2 regions of the Azospirillum sp. B510 genome follow, and region 1 is predicted to be linked to the other one. Evidence: riboswitches for the same ligand, from Rfam matches in the RefSeq annotation. Region 1 holds a riboswitch; the other holds the start of a gene.
What was found. Region 1 has a riboswitch for thiamine pyrophosphate ahead of thiO (glycine oxidase ThiO). Riboswitches for the same ligand answer to the same signal wherever they lie in the genome.
Positions count from the first base shown of each region.

Region 2: it holds a riboswitch for thiamine pyrophosphate, as region 1 does, so the genes downstream of both, AZL_RS07920 (ABC transporter ATP-binding protein) here and thiO (glycine oxidase ThiO) in region 1, are expected to answer to the same signal.

Region 1 covers NC_013854.1:508,822-516,444, forward strand. The annotation lists gene mgtE (magnesium transporter) at 1-1,358, shown strand, start outside; gene AZL_RS36195 (hypothetical protein) at 1,386-1,538, opposite strand; TPP riboswitch at 1,760-1,859, shown strand; gene thiO (glycine oxidase ThiO) at 1,851-3,041, shown strand; gene thiS (sulfur carrier protein ThiS) at 3,038-3,247, shown strand; gene AZL_RS02390 (thiazole synthase) at 3,377-4,177, shown strand; gene AZL_RS02395 (PaaI family thioesterase) at 4,375-4,818, shown strand; gene AZL_RS02400 (hypothetical protein) at 4,848-5,315, shown strand; gene AZL_RS02405 (hypothetical protein) at 5,358-7,616, opposite strand.
Region 2 covers NC_013854.1:1,723,237-1,730,859, reverse strand. The annotation lists gene AZL_RS07935 (IS1380-like element ISAzs3 family transposase) at 1-939, shown strand, start outside; gene AZL_RS07930 (ABC transporter substrate-binding protein) at 1,181-2,122, opposite strand; gene AZL_RS07925 (ABC transporter permease) at 2,154-2,921, opposite strand; gene AZL_RS07920 (ABC transporter ATP-binding protein) at 2,918-3,649, opposite strand; TPP riboswitch at 3,712-3,818, opposite strand; gene AZL_RS07915 (acetoin utilization protein AcuC) at 3,906-5,078, shown strand; gene AZL_RS07910 (hypothetical protein) at 5,250-5,861, shown strand; gene AZL_RS07905 (hypothetical protein) at 5,858-6,412, shown strand; gene AZL_RS07900 (hypothetical protein) at 6,599-7,623, opposite strand, start outside.

The DNA of each region.
Region 1 (7,623 bases):
AGGCGGAGGACGAACGCCCCTATGGCGTCGAGCCGGAGTTCGTGGACGAGATCGCCACCCTGCTGCGCGCCCGCGAACGCGACAAGGTGCTGGCGCGGCTGGACAGGCTGCATGCCGCCGACATCGCCGATCTGATCGAGCAGGCGGAGCCGGTCGAACGCGCCGACCTGATCGACCTGCTGCCCGCCGCGTTGGACGGCGAGGTGCTGTCCTACCTGAACCCGGACCTGCGCGAGGCGCTGATCGGGCGGTTCGCGCCGCAGGAGCTGGCCGACGCCGTCGCCGATCTCGACACCGACGACGCGGTCGAACTGATCGAGGATCTGGACGCCGAGACCCGCGCGCAGATCCTGGCGAAGCTGCCGGATGCCGAACGCGCCCTTGTCCAGGAGAACCTGACCTACGCCGAAGACAGCGCCGGCCGCATGATGCAGCGCGAGCTGGTGGCGGTGCCGGAATTCTGGACGGTCGGCAAGACCATCGACTATGTCCGGGCGGCGACCGACCGGCTGCCGGAGGATTTCTACGACCTCTTCATCGTCGACCCGATGCATCGGGTGGTGGGGGCGGTGCCGCTGTCGCGCCTGCTGCGCCAGCGCCGGGCCGTGCGCATCGCCGATCTGGTGACCGGCGAGGTGGACGCCATCCCCGCCACCATGGACCGCGAGGAGGTGGCGAACCTGTTCCGGCAATATGCCCTGGTCTCCGCCCCCGTGATCGACGCCGCCGGCCGGCTGATCGGCGTCATCACCGTCGACGACGTCGTCCGCGTCATCGACGAGGAAGCCGAGGACGACTTGCGCAAGTTGAGCGGGTCGGGCGACACCGGTGTGTTCAGCGGCATCGCCGACATCGCCCGCAGCCGTGTCGGCTGGCTGACCGTCAACCTCGCCACCGCCTTCCTGGCGTCGGGCGTCATCTCGCTGTTCGAGGGTACCATCGAGCGGATCGTGGCGCTGGCGGTGCTGATGCCCATCGTCGCCTCGATGGGCGGCAACGCCGGCACCCAGACGCTCGCCGTCGTCGTCCGCGCGCTGGCGACGCACGAGCTGTCCTCCGCCAACGCCTTCCGCGTGGTGGGGAAGGAGCTGCTGGTCGGGCTGATCAACGGCGGCATCTTCGCCGTGATGGTCGGCGTCATGGCACTGGTCTGGTACGGCCCGCTGATCGGCGTCGTCATCGGGCTGGCCATGATCATCAATCTGGTGGTCGCCGGCCTCAGCGGCGCGCTGATCCCGCTGGGGCTGGCGAAGCTGGGCGTCGATCCGGCGGTGTCGAGCGCCGTGTTCCTGACGACGGTGACGGATGTCGTCGGTTTCCTCGCCTTCCTCGGGCTGGCGTCGCTGTTCCTGCTGTAGGAGGGGGCGCCGGCGCGCCTCTCCCCCTCATCCGGCGCCGTCGATCCGCGCGGCCGGCAGGCACAGGCTGCGGATCGGCGCCTCCGTCACCCCGGCCGCCGGTGCCGCCGTGGCGGTCTGGCCGGTTGACGAGACCGGCGGGACGACGGAGGCGGAGTCCTGGCGGAGGAAGGACAGCATGGCGGGCGGATCCTCTGTCGTCGTTGATTGTTTTCCGCAGCGGCGGCGCCCGCCGGGTTCCCGCGGTCGCCGTTCGTGGGTTTTCCACGGACAGCTTAGGCCCGATCGGCGGCCGACGCCTGTCCGGAAAACTCCGCATCGGCCCGTGGCATCTCGATACGGGGGCGAGAACCGCGAGCGGATTCCGCTTGTGGGGCCAGCGAAACATTGGCATAAGGCGGGTCATAGGCCTGGGGTGCCGCGCGGTGGTCGCGCGGCTGAGAACACACCCATCGAACCTGTCTGGGTAATTCCAGCGAAGGGAGCCGCCGCATGATCCATGCGCCAGAACCGCATCCGTTTTCCGTTTCCGCCCCCCGTCCGTCCGCCTCCGCTCCGTCCGTCGCCATCATCGGCGCCGGCTGCATCGGCCTTGCCATCGCCTGGAGGCTGGCCTCGGCCGGCTGCCGCGTCGCCGTCTTCGAGCGGGGGGAGGCCGGGCGTGGCGCCACCCACGCCGCCGGCGGCATGCTGGCCGCCTGTGTCGAGACCGAGCCGGGCGAGGAGGGACTGCTGCCGCTGACCCGCGCGTCGCAGGCGCTGTGGCCGGATTTCGCCCGCGATCTGGAGGCGGCGAGCGGCATGGCCGTGGATCTGCGCGGCGAAGGCACCATGGTCATCGCGCTCACCGCGGACGATGCCGCCAAGGTGCGTTTCCTCCACGCTTTCCAGCGCGATCTCGGATTGCCGGTGGAGTGGCTGAGCGGCGCCGAGGTACGGCGGCGCGAGCCCTTCCTACAGCCGGGCGTCGCCGGCGCCCTGTTCTGCGCCGGCGACCATCAGGTCGACAACCGCAAGGTCGCTGCGGCCCTGCGCGCCGCCGCCGGGGCCGCCGGTGTTCGCCTTCACGAGCGCTGCGGCGAGGTGGCGCTGGCGGTGGAGGGCGGGCGCGCCGTGGGCTTGCGGGTCGCCGACACGCTGCACCGGGCCGACCGCGTGGTGCTGGCCGCCGGGGCCTGGTCGGCCGGGGTGCCTGGATTGCCGCCCGTCGCCCGGCCGCCGGTGCGGCCGGTGAAGGGGCAGATGGTCTGCCTGCGGATGGATGCGCGGCTGCCGCTGCTGCGCCATGTGGTGTGGACGCCGGGAACCTATCTGATCCCCCGGCTCGACGGCCGGCTGCTGATCGGCGCCACCACCGAGGAGCGCGGCTTCGACGAACGCCTGACCGCCGGCGGGCAGTTCGCCCTGCTGGAGGGGGCGTGGCGGGCGCTGCCGGGCATCGCCGAACTGCCGATCGAGGAAGCCTGGGCCGGCTTCCGGCCCGGCAGCCGCGACGACGCGCCGATCCTGGGCGAGAGCGGCCTTCCCGGCCTGATCCACGCCACCGGCCACCACCGCAACGGCATCCTGCTGACCCCGGTGACCGCCGACGGCATCGCCCGGCTGGTGCTGACCGGTGAGACCGATCCGCTGCTGCGCCCCTTCGCCGCCGACCGCTTCCTCGCGGCGGGAGCGGTGGCATGACAGCCGTCCTCCGCGTCAACGGTCGCGAAGAGCCGTTCTCCACCACCTCCGTCGCCGATCTTCTGGCCGCGCGCGGCATCGCCGATGGGGCGCGCGGCATCGCCGTCGCCCTGAACGGTGCCGTCATTCCCCGCCGCCGCTGGCATGAGACCCCGCTCCAGCCCGGCGACAGCCTGGAAATCGTCCGCCCGATCCAGGGCGGTTGAACCCCTGATCCTCCCTCTCCCGCCCGAGGCGCGCATCCCGCCAATTGGGAAGAATCCCCCTCTCCCTCCTGGGGAGAGGGGGATTTCCCCAGACCGATCGCGGGCGAGGGCCTTTCAAAAGGCTTCCCCATGTCCCAAACCGATACCCTCACCATCGCCGGCCGCAGCCTTTGCTCGCGGCTGTTCCTCGGCACCGCCGGCTATCCCAACCAGCAGGTGATGCTCGACGCGCTGGCGGCCAGCGGCAGCGAGCTGGTCACGCTGGCGATCCGCCGCATCAGCCTGGACGGCTATTCGGAAAGCCTCGTCGATGTGCTGGCCCGCGCCACCGCCGGTCGTCCCACCGGCCCGGTCGGCCTGCTGCCAAACACCGCCGGATGCATGACCGCCAAGGAGGCGGTGCTGACCGCCCAGCTGTCGCGCGAGGCGCTCGACACCCCCTGGATCAAGCTGGAGGTCATCGGCGACCGCGAATTGCTCTATCCCGATGTCGAGGAGTTGCTGCGCGCCACCGAGGAGCTGGTGAATGACGGCTTCGTCGTGCTGCCCTATTGCAACGACGATCCCGTCACCTGCCGCAAGCTGGCCGATCTTGGGGCGGCGGCGGTGATGCCGCTGGGGGCCTTCATCGGGTCTGGCATGGGCATCCGCAACCCGCACGCCATCGAGACGATCTGTGCCCGCAGCCCGGTGCCGGTGGTGCTGGACGCCGGGATCGGCACCGCGTCCGACGCGGCGCTGGCGATGGAGCTGGGCTGCGCCGCGGTGCTGCTGAACACCGCGGTGTCGAAGGCGCGCGATCCGGTGCGGATGGCGGCGGCGATGCGCGACGCGGTCAGCGCCGGCCGCGCCGCCCATCTGGCCGGCCGCATGCCGATGCGCGCCCATGCCGAACCGTCCAGCCCGCAGATGGGGCTGATCGGCGGCTGATTCGGTGGCCGATTCGGGGGCCGTCCGGCGGAGGTGGCGTGGACGGCGGGGGGGGCGCACAAGGTCGCAGGCATATTCCCTCCGGCGGCCATTCGGCCGCTTGATCCGGCGGGGCGGCTGACGCAGGCTGTCGCCGTCTGCCACCGCCCCCAAAGGCGACCGCCGCCCAGCCGACCTTCAGCCGGAGAACCGCCGCCGTGCCTGCCATTTTCGAACCCCGCACCCCCGACTGGAAGGCGCGCTGCCTCACCTCCTTCGAGCAGCAACCGATCTGCCGGACGCTCGGCATCGAGATGGCGGCGATGGAACCGGGCTTCTGCGAGATGCGCCTGCCGTTCCGCGCCGACCTGACGCAGCAGCATGGCTTCTTCCATGCCGGCATGGTCAGCACCCTGGCCGACAATGCCGGCGGCTATGCCGCGCTCACGCTGATGCCCGCCGGGGCCGAGGTGCTGGCGGTGGAGTTCAAGATCAACCTGATGTCGCCGGCCAAGGGCGAGGTGATGATCGCCCGCGCCCGCGTGGTGAAGCCGGGCCGCACCCTGGTCATCACCCAGGTCGAGGTGTCGATGCTGGATGGCGGGGTGGAGAAGGATTGCGCCCTGATGCAGCAGACCGCCTTCTGTGTCATGCCGAAATGATGGTCCAACCGGTTCGAAAGGGAAGCCCGATGCCGTCCGCCCGCCTTCCATCCGTGTCCGCCGCCGCCCTCCTGCTGGCCGGCGGCGTCTGCCTTCTGTCCGCCGCCCCGGCGGAGGCCAAGGAGCCGCCCTCCTGTGCCGCGATCTCCTTCCGCTCGCTGCCCGGCGGCGCCCCCGACGGGGAGCAGGATGCCGGCCTCTACAAGTCCCGTTTCGGCAAGATCGAGGTGAAGGCCGAGGTCAAGGGCGGGCAGGCCACCACCTATTACATGGTGCTGAACGGCAAGAAGGTGGAGGGCCCGGCGACCCCGCCGAAGATGTCCGACGCCTGCCTGAAGTCCAAGCATGTCAAGCTGCCCTTCGCCAAGCAGACCCAGGGCACCTGCACCGGCAACCGTTTCCGCGTCGTCATCGACCGCTCCAGCGGCAAGCCGGTCGCCGCCTTCTTCGGTTTGCAGGGCGAGGATTGGGCCTATTGCAGCGCCGCCACGCTGTAGGGCAGGTGTTGGGGGGACGGCACCCCCGCCCCCCGGTGCTTCTCAGATCGTCATCGCCTTCACCCGCTCCCGCAAGGTCTGCCGCGCCGCCTCGGCCTCGGCGCGGGCGGTGGTCAGGTCGCGGGCCAGGCTGTCCAGCCGGTTCTCCGCCTCCGCCATCTTCGCCAGCGTGCGCTTGTGCAGGTCGCTGCCCGCCGGCAGAGCCTTCAGATTTTCGCGCAGACGGTCCTGGTCGGCGATGCGCTCCGTCCGCTCACGGTCAAGATCGGCGATGCGGCGTTCCTTCTCGGCGACCGCGCCCCGCAGTCCGGCCAGCGTGGTCAAGGCCTGACGCACCTCCGCCGGCAGTTCCGGGGCGGAGGCGCGGGCGGCGATCTGGTCGGCGCTCAGGTCGGTCAGGACGATCCGCTCCTGCCGGGGGCGCTCCAGCGTCGCGGTCAGCGTCACCGTCTTGCCGGCCGGCACCGCCAGCGGCAGGCGATAGGCGGTCGCCGTCGCCTCCGGCTTCGTTTCCGTTCCCGTCGTTTGCGCCGTCTTGGGCTCCAGCTCGGCCAGTTCCCAGCCGGCGCGGCGCGGATGCTCGATCACGACGGCGCGATCCCCGTCGGCGGCGCCGGCCACCGTGTAGGTGGTGCTTTGCCGGTCGATCACCGACAGGGTCAGCACGCCATCGGCAAGGGTGGCGCGGGACAGCCGGCGGCTCGGCTTCTCATCGCGGTCGATGGTGACCGCCTGATCGACGGCGAAGGACAGCAGCCGGCTCTCGCCCGCCGGCAGGGTCGCCATGCGCGCATCGCCGACATAGGCGTTGGTGGCGGCGTTGGTGGTGGCGGCGGCGTTGCGGTCGTAGAAGGTCAGCAGTCCCGGCGGCAGGGCGGTGTCGCCGTCGTTGCGCAGCCGCAGGGAGGCCAGCGGATGACGGGCGTCGGTGGTGGGCTGGTAGAGCGCCACCCGCTCCACCGGCAGGGCGCGTGCCGTGATCGGCATCATCAGCGTCGCGCCATTCGGCACGCTGACCGGCTGCGGGTAATGGAACAGCACCTGCGCGCCTTCCGCCGCCCCGGCCTCGGCGCCCCGCACCGCGGCCATCGCCGGCGTGCCGCCACCGGTGGCGTAGGGCGCCGCTTTCGCCAGCGGTTCGGCCATCGGGGCCGGGGCGGCGGCCATCGGCGGGGGAGGGGCCATGGCCGGCGCCGGCACGCGCGAGACCTCGAGCTGCGGGCGCATCGCGGCGCGGGTGTCGTTCAGCGTCACCGCGCCCTCGTCGGCCTTGGGCAGCACCCGGCCCAGCACCTCGACCGGCACCTCCGGCCGCTCGACGAAATAGGGCGTGTAGAGCGCCTGACGCAGGGTGACCGGGTTCCCCGACACCACCGTCAGATCGACGCCGCGCCAATCCTCGCCGCTCAGATTCTCCAGCACCGCCCACCCCTGCAAGGCGCCGGTGCCGTCGGTCGCCGGGCCATCCGCGGCCTGTCCGTTCCGTGTCAGGCTGAGCCGGTAGGTCGCTTTCCACAGCGGCATCTCCGCGACATAGCCGACCCGGACCCGCCGTTCGCCGTTGGGCCGCCCGTCGTTAACCTGCCCATCCTGCGGCGCGCGGCTGTGGACGGTCAGCCGCCGCCGCTCGCGCCGGGCATTCTCCGCCACCGCCGAAAGCGCCCGGTCGATCTGGGCCTGCACCGCGGGATCGGTGAAGCGCAGCGTGTCGGCCTCCTCCAGCACCAGCTGGCGCAGGCCGTCCGCCGTCATCAGTGTCACCCGGTTGCGCGTGGTGGTGGCGCCGTCATCGCCCGGCAGCCGCACCGTTTCCTCCGTCACCGACATCAGCCGTCCGGTCAGCTGGCGCGTGCCGCCGGAGGCGACCTCCGCCCCGCGCATGGCGTTGAGCAGGGCCGCCGGCGAGGCGAGGTCGCCCGCCGTGAAGGGCAGTTCGCGGAAGGCGGTGTCGAGCGGCTCGGCTCCCGGCAGACCGATGGTGCCGACACCGCCGCGGTCGTCATAGACGACGATGCTCTTCAGCACGTCGTCGACCTGATCGCGCCGCACCTCCAGCGACAGGTCGGCGTCGCCGCTCACCGTCGCCTCATATTCGAAATAGCCGACGCCGCCGGTGGACAGCAGGACCCGCGTCAGCGCCAGCCGCCCGGCCTCCGGTCCGCCGGTTATCGAACCGCCGGCCATCGTTTGGGCGGCCATCGTTTGGGCGGTCGTCGTCTGGGCGGCGGCCCGGCCCGCCGTCAGAACCACCGGTGCCGCCATCAGCAGGGCGGTGGAGGCGAGAAGAATGGCACGGGTCATGATCGGG
Region 2 (7,623 bases), 1.2 Mb from region 1:
ATGGTCGATCTCTACTGCGCGTCCTTTCGCCAGGTGCCCAAGCGCATCGTGCTGGATGTAGACGACACCTTCGACACGGTGCATGGCGGTCAGCAGTTGCGCCTGTTCAACGCCCATTATGACGAGTACGGCTTCCAGCCCATCGTTGTCTTCGACGGCAACGGCCGCTTTGTCACCGCTGTGCTGCGCCCAGCCAAGCGGCCCAAGGGGACGGAGATCCGGACCTTCCTGCGTCGCCTGCTCCGCGCCATTCGGGCAAACTGGCCCAAGACCGAGATCCTGCTGCGCGCCGACGGCCATTACGCCTGCCCGGAGGTGCTGGACTGGTGCGAGGCGGAGGGGCTCGACTACGTGCTCGGTCTGCCGACCAGCAGCACACTGCGCCGTCACGTCACCACGCTGGAGGCCAGCACCGCGGCGCGCTTCCAGGCCATGCCCGGAGCCGACAAGGTGCGCCGCTTCAAGGAATTCTATGACGGGGCCAGCACCTGGAGCCGGGTCCGCCGCATCGTCGCGCGCGTCGAGGCAGGAGACCAGGGCACCGACAGCCGCTTCATCGTCACCAACCTACGCCACGGCACGGGTCGCTGGCTGTATGCCGGCCTGTATTGCGCGAGGGGACAGGCGGAAAATCATATAAAAGCCTGGAAATCCCACCTTGCCGCAGACCGGACCTCCTGCACCAAGGCGACGGCCAACCAGTTCCGCCTGTTCCTGCACGCCGGGGCGTACTGGCTGCTGTGGAGCCTGCGCTCGCTGATGCCGAAACGCTCCCGCTGGCGCACGGTGCAATTCGACACCTTGCGGCTGCGCTTGGTGAAGACCGCCGCGCGTATCGTGGAGATGAAGACGCAGATCAAGGTGCACCTGCCGACCAGCGCGCCTGATCAGGCGATCATCCACCTCGCCCTCGGCCGCATGCCCCGGCTCATCTGCTGAGCACCGGGGCAGCGTGCCCCAGCCGTCACCCAATCCCCTCCACCACCAACTCCGACACCGTCACGCCGCCGTCAGCGCGGCGGCCGACGACGCGCGCCCATACAGCCCAACGTTGATCATCTCAACGCGGCGACCAGACCGCTCGCCACCCTGGTGAATAAAGGCGGCTAGGTAACGCTCCGCCGGGGCCGATGGCAATGGCGGCAGGGGGTGGGGACGGATTGCCGCGGCGATGACGGGGTTACTTCACCACCACCGCATACTGGTCCAGCGGCGCCACGGTCTTGATCAGCCCGCGCGCCTTCAGGAACTCGGCGAAGCGGGTGTAGCGTTCGCCGTCCAGCGCCGCCGGGCTGTGGGAGAAGCGCGGCAGCGTGTCGGCCCAGGCGCGGCGGTTGAGCTCGTCGTTCAGTTCCGGCCGGTCCTTGACGAAGGCGGCCTGCGCCTCCTCCGGGTGGTTCAGGATGTAGAGAGTCGCCCGCTCCACCGCCGCCAGGAAGCGCTTGAAGCGCGGATCGTTGGCCTTGTCCTTGCGCGCGACCAGGATCAGCTCGTCATAGGGCGGAACCCCTTCCTCCTCCGGGTAGAAGGCGCGGCCGGGATGCTTCTCGATCTCCATCTGGTTCAGCTCGAAATTGCGGAAGGCGCCGACCACCGCGTCGACCTGCCCCGACAGCAGCGACGGCGAGAGGGAGAAATTGACGTTGACCAGCTCGACATCCTTCAGGCCGAGGCCCTGCTTCTCCAGCATGGCGCCCAGCAGGGCGTCCTCGAAACCGGCGATGGAATAGCCGACCTTGCGGCCCTTCAGGTCCTTCAGCGTCTTCACCGGCCCGTCGCGCAGAACGACGACCGAGTTCAGCGGCGTCGACACCAGCGTGCCGATGCGGACCAGCGGCAGTTCCTCCGCCACCTGCAGGATCAGCTGCGGCTGATAGGACACGGCGATGTCGGCGCCGCCGGCGGCGACCAGCTTCGGCGGGTCGTTGGGATCGGCCGGCGCCGTCAGCGTCACGTCCAGCCCGGCATCCTTGAAGAACCCCTTCTCCTGCGCCACCACCAGCGGTGCGTGGTCGGGGTTGACGAACCAGTCCAGCATCACGGACAGCTTGTCCTGGGCCGATGCCGGAAGCGAGGTCATCAGGCTGGCGGCCATCAGGCCGGCGGTGAGCAGGTGCTTCATCGGCAGGTGTCTCATCGGGTGTCTCTCCCCTTCAAGGGTTGGCGTCTTCTGCGGGTTGGGTATCGGGTTGCCAGGGCAGGGCGCGGCGGGCCAGCGCGTCGACGGCGGCATAGAGCGTCACCGCGAACAGCCCCAGTACCAGAACCGCGGCGAACAGGAGGTCGATCTGCATGCGGGCGTTGGCGTGCAGCATCAGATAGCCGAGCCCGGAGGAGGACCCCACCCATTCGCCGATCACCGCGCCGATGGGGGCCACGGCGGCGGCGACCCGCACACCGGACCAGAAGGCGGGCAGGGCGGCGGGCAGGCGGATGTTCCACAGCATGGCGGCTGGCGAGGCGCCCATGGTGCGGGCGAGGTCGAGCCAGCCGGGATCGGTGCGCCGCAGCCCGTCGAACAGGGCGGTCGTCACCGGGAAATAGATGACCAGCACCGCCATGGCGATCTTGGACATCATGCCGTAGCCCAGCCACAGCACCAGCAGCGGCGCCAGCGCGAAGACCGGGATCGCCTGGCTGACCAGCAGCAGCGGCATCAGCCAGCGCCGCGCCGTGCGGAAGCGGGCCAGCAGCAGGGCGCTGACCCCGCCCAGCGTCACCCCGGCCGTCAGACCGATCAGGATCTCGGCCAGCGTGGTCAGGCCATGGGTCCACAGCAGGGGGGCCTGCCGCCGCAGGACGTCCGCCACCGCCAGCGGGCCGGGCAGCAGGTAGCGCGGCAGGCCGGTGGCCCAGACCAGCGCCTGCCAACCGGCGACCAGCACCGCGAGCGTGACCGCCACACGCAGCAGGGCCTTCATTCCGCCAGCCTCCGCAACAGCTCGGCCTGATGGGCGAGCAGGTCGGGATCATCGACGCGGCGCGGCACCGGGCCGGAGGGTTCCAACGCCGGCCCCATGATGGCGGGCCGCCCGGTCATCACATGCAGGCGGTCGCCGATGCGCAGCGCCTCCAGCGGGTCGTGCGTCACCATCAGAACGGTGCGGCCGGCCAGCGTCTCCGCCGCCGTCTCCTGCAAACGCAGCCGGGTGATGGCGTCGAGGGCGGAGAAGGGCTCGTCCATCAGGACCAGCGGCCTGTCCTCCATGAGCGTGCGGGCCAGCGCCACCCGCTGCCGCTGCCCGCCGGACAGGGCGGCCGGGCGGTCGCGCTCCCGCCCCGCCAGCCCGACACGGTCCAGCAGCGCCTTTGCCTGCTCCACCCGCGACGGATCGGGGCGGCGGTGGCGCAGCCGGTCACCCAGCAGGACATTGTCGAGAAGGGTCAGCCAGGGCAGCAGCAGGTCCTGCTGGGCCATGTAGGCGATGCGGCCGGCCAGCGGCTGGCCATCGCCGGTGGCGACCTCGGTCGGCGGCTCTGGTTCGGCCAGCCCGGCGAGAATGCGCAGCAGCGTGGTCTTGCCGACGCCGCTCGGCCCCAGCAGGCAGGTGGTCCGGCCGGCCGGCAGCTCCAGCGTCAGGTCGGAAAACAGCAGCGTGCCGCCATAGGTCAGCCGCGCGCGCCGGATCGTCACCGAGAGCGGCATCATCGTCGGCATCGGGGCGGGCATGGCGAAGTGGCGGAGGATGAACGGGTGGAGATGGAAAGGCTGCGGGTCCGCATCACTGATCCCTACGCCGGCATGAACCGGATCAGGTTCCAGGGGTCGTCCCGCAACGGGACCTCTCAGCCGCCCATCGGCTCCCCCCAGTGAAGGCGGCGACTATAGGCGCGGACGATCCGCGACCGCAAGCATTGCGGGACCGGACTTCCGAAGCGCGGAAGCGGGCCTCCGGGGAAGGCGCTTGACCGCCACGCGGCGGCACCTAGTTTCTGGCGCGAACGAGGGAGTCCAGACCCTGACCACGCCTCTCCGCACCCCGCTGTTCATCGGTGGCGAGATCTATCGCGGCTCGACCTATGGGCCGAAACACCCGCTGGCGATTCCGCGTGTCTCGACCGCCATCGACCTCAGCCGCGCGATGGGCTGGCTGCCGGACGAGATCTATCTCGACACCCATGTCGCGAGCGAACAGGAGTTGGCGCGCTTCCACACCACCGACTACATCGCCGCGCTGAAGCGGGCGGAGGCGGACCAGCGGGTGGACGAGGCGACCGCCGCCCGCCACAATCTGGGAAAGCTGGAGAATCCCATCTTCGCCGAGATGTACCGGCGGCCGGCGCACAGCAGCGGATCGGCCTTGCAGGCGGCGCGCATCCTGGGCGACCGGCCGGCCGGGCTGGTCTATGCCCCGGCGGCCGGCACCCATCATGCGCGGCGCGACCGGGCCAGCGGTTTCTGCTATTTCAACGCGCCGGTTCTGGGCATCCTGGAACTGTTGGACCATGGGCTGGAGCGGGTGCTCTATGTCGATCTCGACGCCCACCACGGCGACGGGGTGGAGTTGGCCTTCGCCGACGATGACCGGGTGCTGACCGTCTCGGTCCATGAGGATGGCCGCTGGCCCTACACCGGCAAGGCGGAGGATCGCGCCGGCGGCATGGCCCGCAACCTGCCGGTGCCGCCCGGCTTCAACGACAGCGAGATGGAGCATGTGATGGCGGCGGCGATCCTGCCGCTGGCCCGCTCCTTCCGTCCCCAGGCGATGGTGATCCAGACCGGAGCCGATGCTCTGGCCGAGGATCCGCTCAGCCGGCTAGAACTGTCCAACCGGGCATTGTGGGATGCGGTGACGGCGTTGCTGCCGCTGGCGCCACGTGTTCTGGTGGTGGGCGGTGGTGGTTACAACCCCTGGTCGGTTGGACGCTGTTGGGCCGGGATCTGGGCGGTGATGAACGGTATCGATCCCGCCGTGACGCCGACGGCGGAGGCCGAGGCGGTGCTGCGCGCCCTGACCTGGAACCGCGCCGCCGGCCGCAACCCGCCGGACCATTGGTTCACCACCCTGGGCGACGAGCGGCGCCCCGGACCGGTGCGCGATGCGGTGAGGCGGGTGGCGGAGATGGCGCTATCCTGAACGGTGCCCGGCCGCGACCGGACCGGAGCTCCAATGAATTGCGGACGGGACTATGACGATTTGTTGACGGAGTCGGATTGTTTGTTGATTCTCGATCGTCGAGAGGGGTGCCACTTCCGTTTCCTTCGGCGGGTCGGATGAAGCGGGCTTGGCGGGAGAATGGGCGGGCGGATGTCGAATACGACGCTGTTCCTGATCGCCGTCGTCATCATCATGCTGGCCGCCATTCCGGTCGCCATGATGCTGAAGGATTTCCTGCCGAACATCGTGGAAAAGAGCAGCGGGCTGGATCAGATCGAAAACCGCGTCTATGTGCTGCATGCCGAGGCGCAGGATCTGCAAAACCGGGTCAACCAGCTTGTTCAGCGCCGCAACAGCCAGTCCAATGATCGCAACCGGCTGGAGAGCGACATCCGCAAGGTTGAGAAGCAAATCCGTGATCTTGCCGAACAGCCGCCGGTGTTCGTTCACGAGGTTGGCGACCCGCAGGCGGGCCTGATGAGGTTCGCCGCCACCGTGACCCAGGAGAAGGCGTCGTCCGCCGCGCGGGCGTCCGGTGAGCGGACCCAGGTGAATCCGATCTGGCGCTGCACCAATGTCGCCGAGATCTGGGCCTCGAGTTTCGATGAGGCCAAGCAGATGTGCGACGTCGCCTTTCCCTTCAAGCTGGGCTTCCAGAAGACCTTCATGCGCGGCGATGCGCGTGGCGGCGGCAAGGGCGCTCCCACGCCACCCGCCACCGCGCGGGCCAGGACGGGGGCCAGGACGGGGGCCATCCCATGATGATCAACTTCATCATCGTCCTGGCCATCGTCGCCATCGGCGCTTGGCTGTGCAATGTGCTGATGACCGTCGAGCAGCGGGTGTCGCTGACACGCCAGCGGGTGCGGGGCGTCCGCAACTCCCAGGACAAGCTGGACAATACCATCCACCGCCTCCATCGGGAGGAGGAGGGGCTTCATGCCGAGATCGAGGCGCTGACCAACGAGATCGTGGAACTGCGCAAGAAGCAGGTCGAGGTCCAGCAGCGCCTGACCGCCGCGCAATCGAAACGGCGCCCGCAGATCCTGATCCTGACCGACAGGCGCAATCCCGGCGACAAGGAATGGCTGGTGACCGTGGTGAACCAGCAGATCGGCGAGATCGACGCCGCCCATCCGCTGGCCGTCGAATGGGCCCGCGGGCGCGATTATCTGGTCTGGGCCGAGTCGGAACGCGAGGCCGCCGAACGGGCCAGCCGCCGCTTCAGCGCGCGGCCGGGTTATCAGGTGAAGTCGGTGGCGGCGGTCAAGGAGGACCTCTATAGCGCCAGTTCGGCGCGCAGCGCGGCCTAGATCGGATCGCGTAAAATCGGAATCGATGTGAAGCGTGAATCCGATCGCCATACGGAGAACTACAGCGTCGTGCGTTTCATATTAAACGCACGACGCTGTAGTCATGAAAAACCCTCCTCCCCCGAAGGGGAGAAGGGCCATTGGGAACAAGCCTTGAGCGGCCAGCCTTGAGCGGCCGGCGGATCCTCAGCGCGTCTTGGCGGCGGCCGGGGTCTGGCGGAAGGCGTCGTGCAGGTAAGGCGACAGCGCCTGACGCATGTTGCGCAGCCATTCATGGATGATGATCAGCGAACGCGAGGCGACCGGCGGGGTCATGCCAAGCTTGACCAGATCCTCGCGGGTCATGGTCGCCACCTGATCGAGACGATGGCCGGTCAGACGCGCCCAGGCTGGAGCGGTGCAGGGCGGCATGGAGATGACCTGCAAGCCTTCGCGCTCGACCATCTCGGCCTTGCGGCGGGCGTACTGGCTGTCCTCCAGCTGGGAGAAGGGACCGGAGAAGCCATTCTCCACCAGGACGCGCTTGGCCTTCGGGGCGATGGTCGCCACGCGTTCCAGCGTCGTCATGCCGGTGGAGAGCGAGGCGAGGTCGACGGTCACCGGAACCATGAAGGTCAGCCGCTCGCCGTCGCCGACATAATAGTCGAAGCCCGACACCTCGGCCCAGTTGAAGAACCACTGGGAGATGTTGCCGCCGAAATCATACAGCCGGCCGCCGCGTTGCAGCTCCGGCCCGATCAGATCCCAGAACTCGTAGAAGCCGTCGCCCGACCCCATCAGGTTCATGAAATCCTGGGTGATGCGGCGGTGTTCGACCATGTCCGGGCCGAACAGACGGGCGAGACGCTCGTTCACCTCGTACTCGACGACCTTCAGTTGCAGGCCTTCCAGCATGGCGGTCGCCATCAGGTGATGGGACAGCAGCGTCTTGCCGACGCCGCCACGGTCATTGAGGACGAAGATCGTGCCCAGCATGCGATCGCCTTTCCAGTGTGCGTTTGTTGAGTCGTCTTGAGTCATTGGGGAGAACGGCGACGGAGACACCGAAGGTCCGGTATCCGGCATGGCCGTCGCGGGCGTATGGGGGGAGGCCGGCCGAGGGGCCGGGCCGGTGATGTCGGAGGTGGGAATGACGGTTTCGCTGCCGGGCCCGGATTCGGTCCTTGAACTGGCCCCGGAATCGGCCGTCGGCTCGGTGTCCGTCTCCCCCT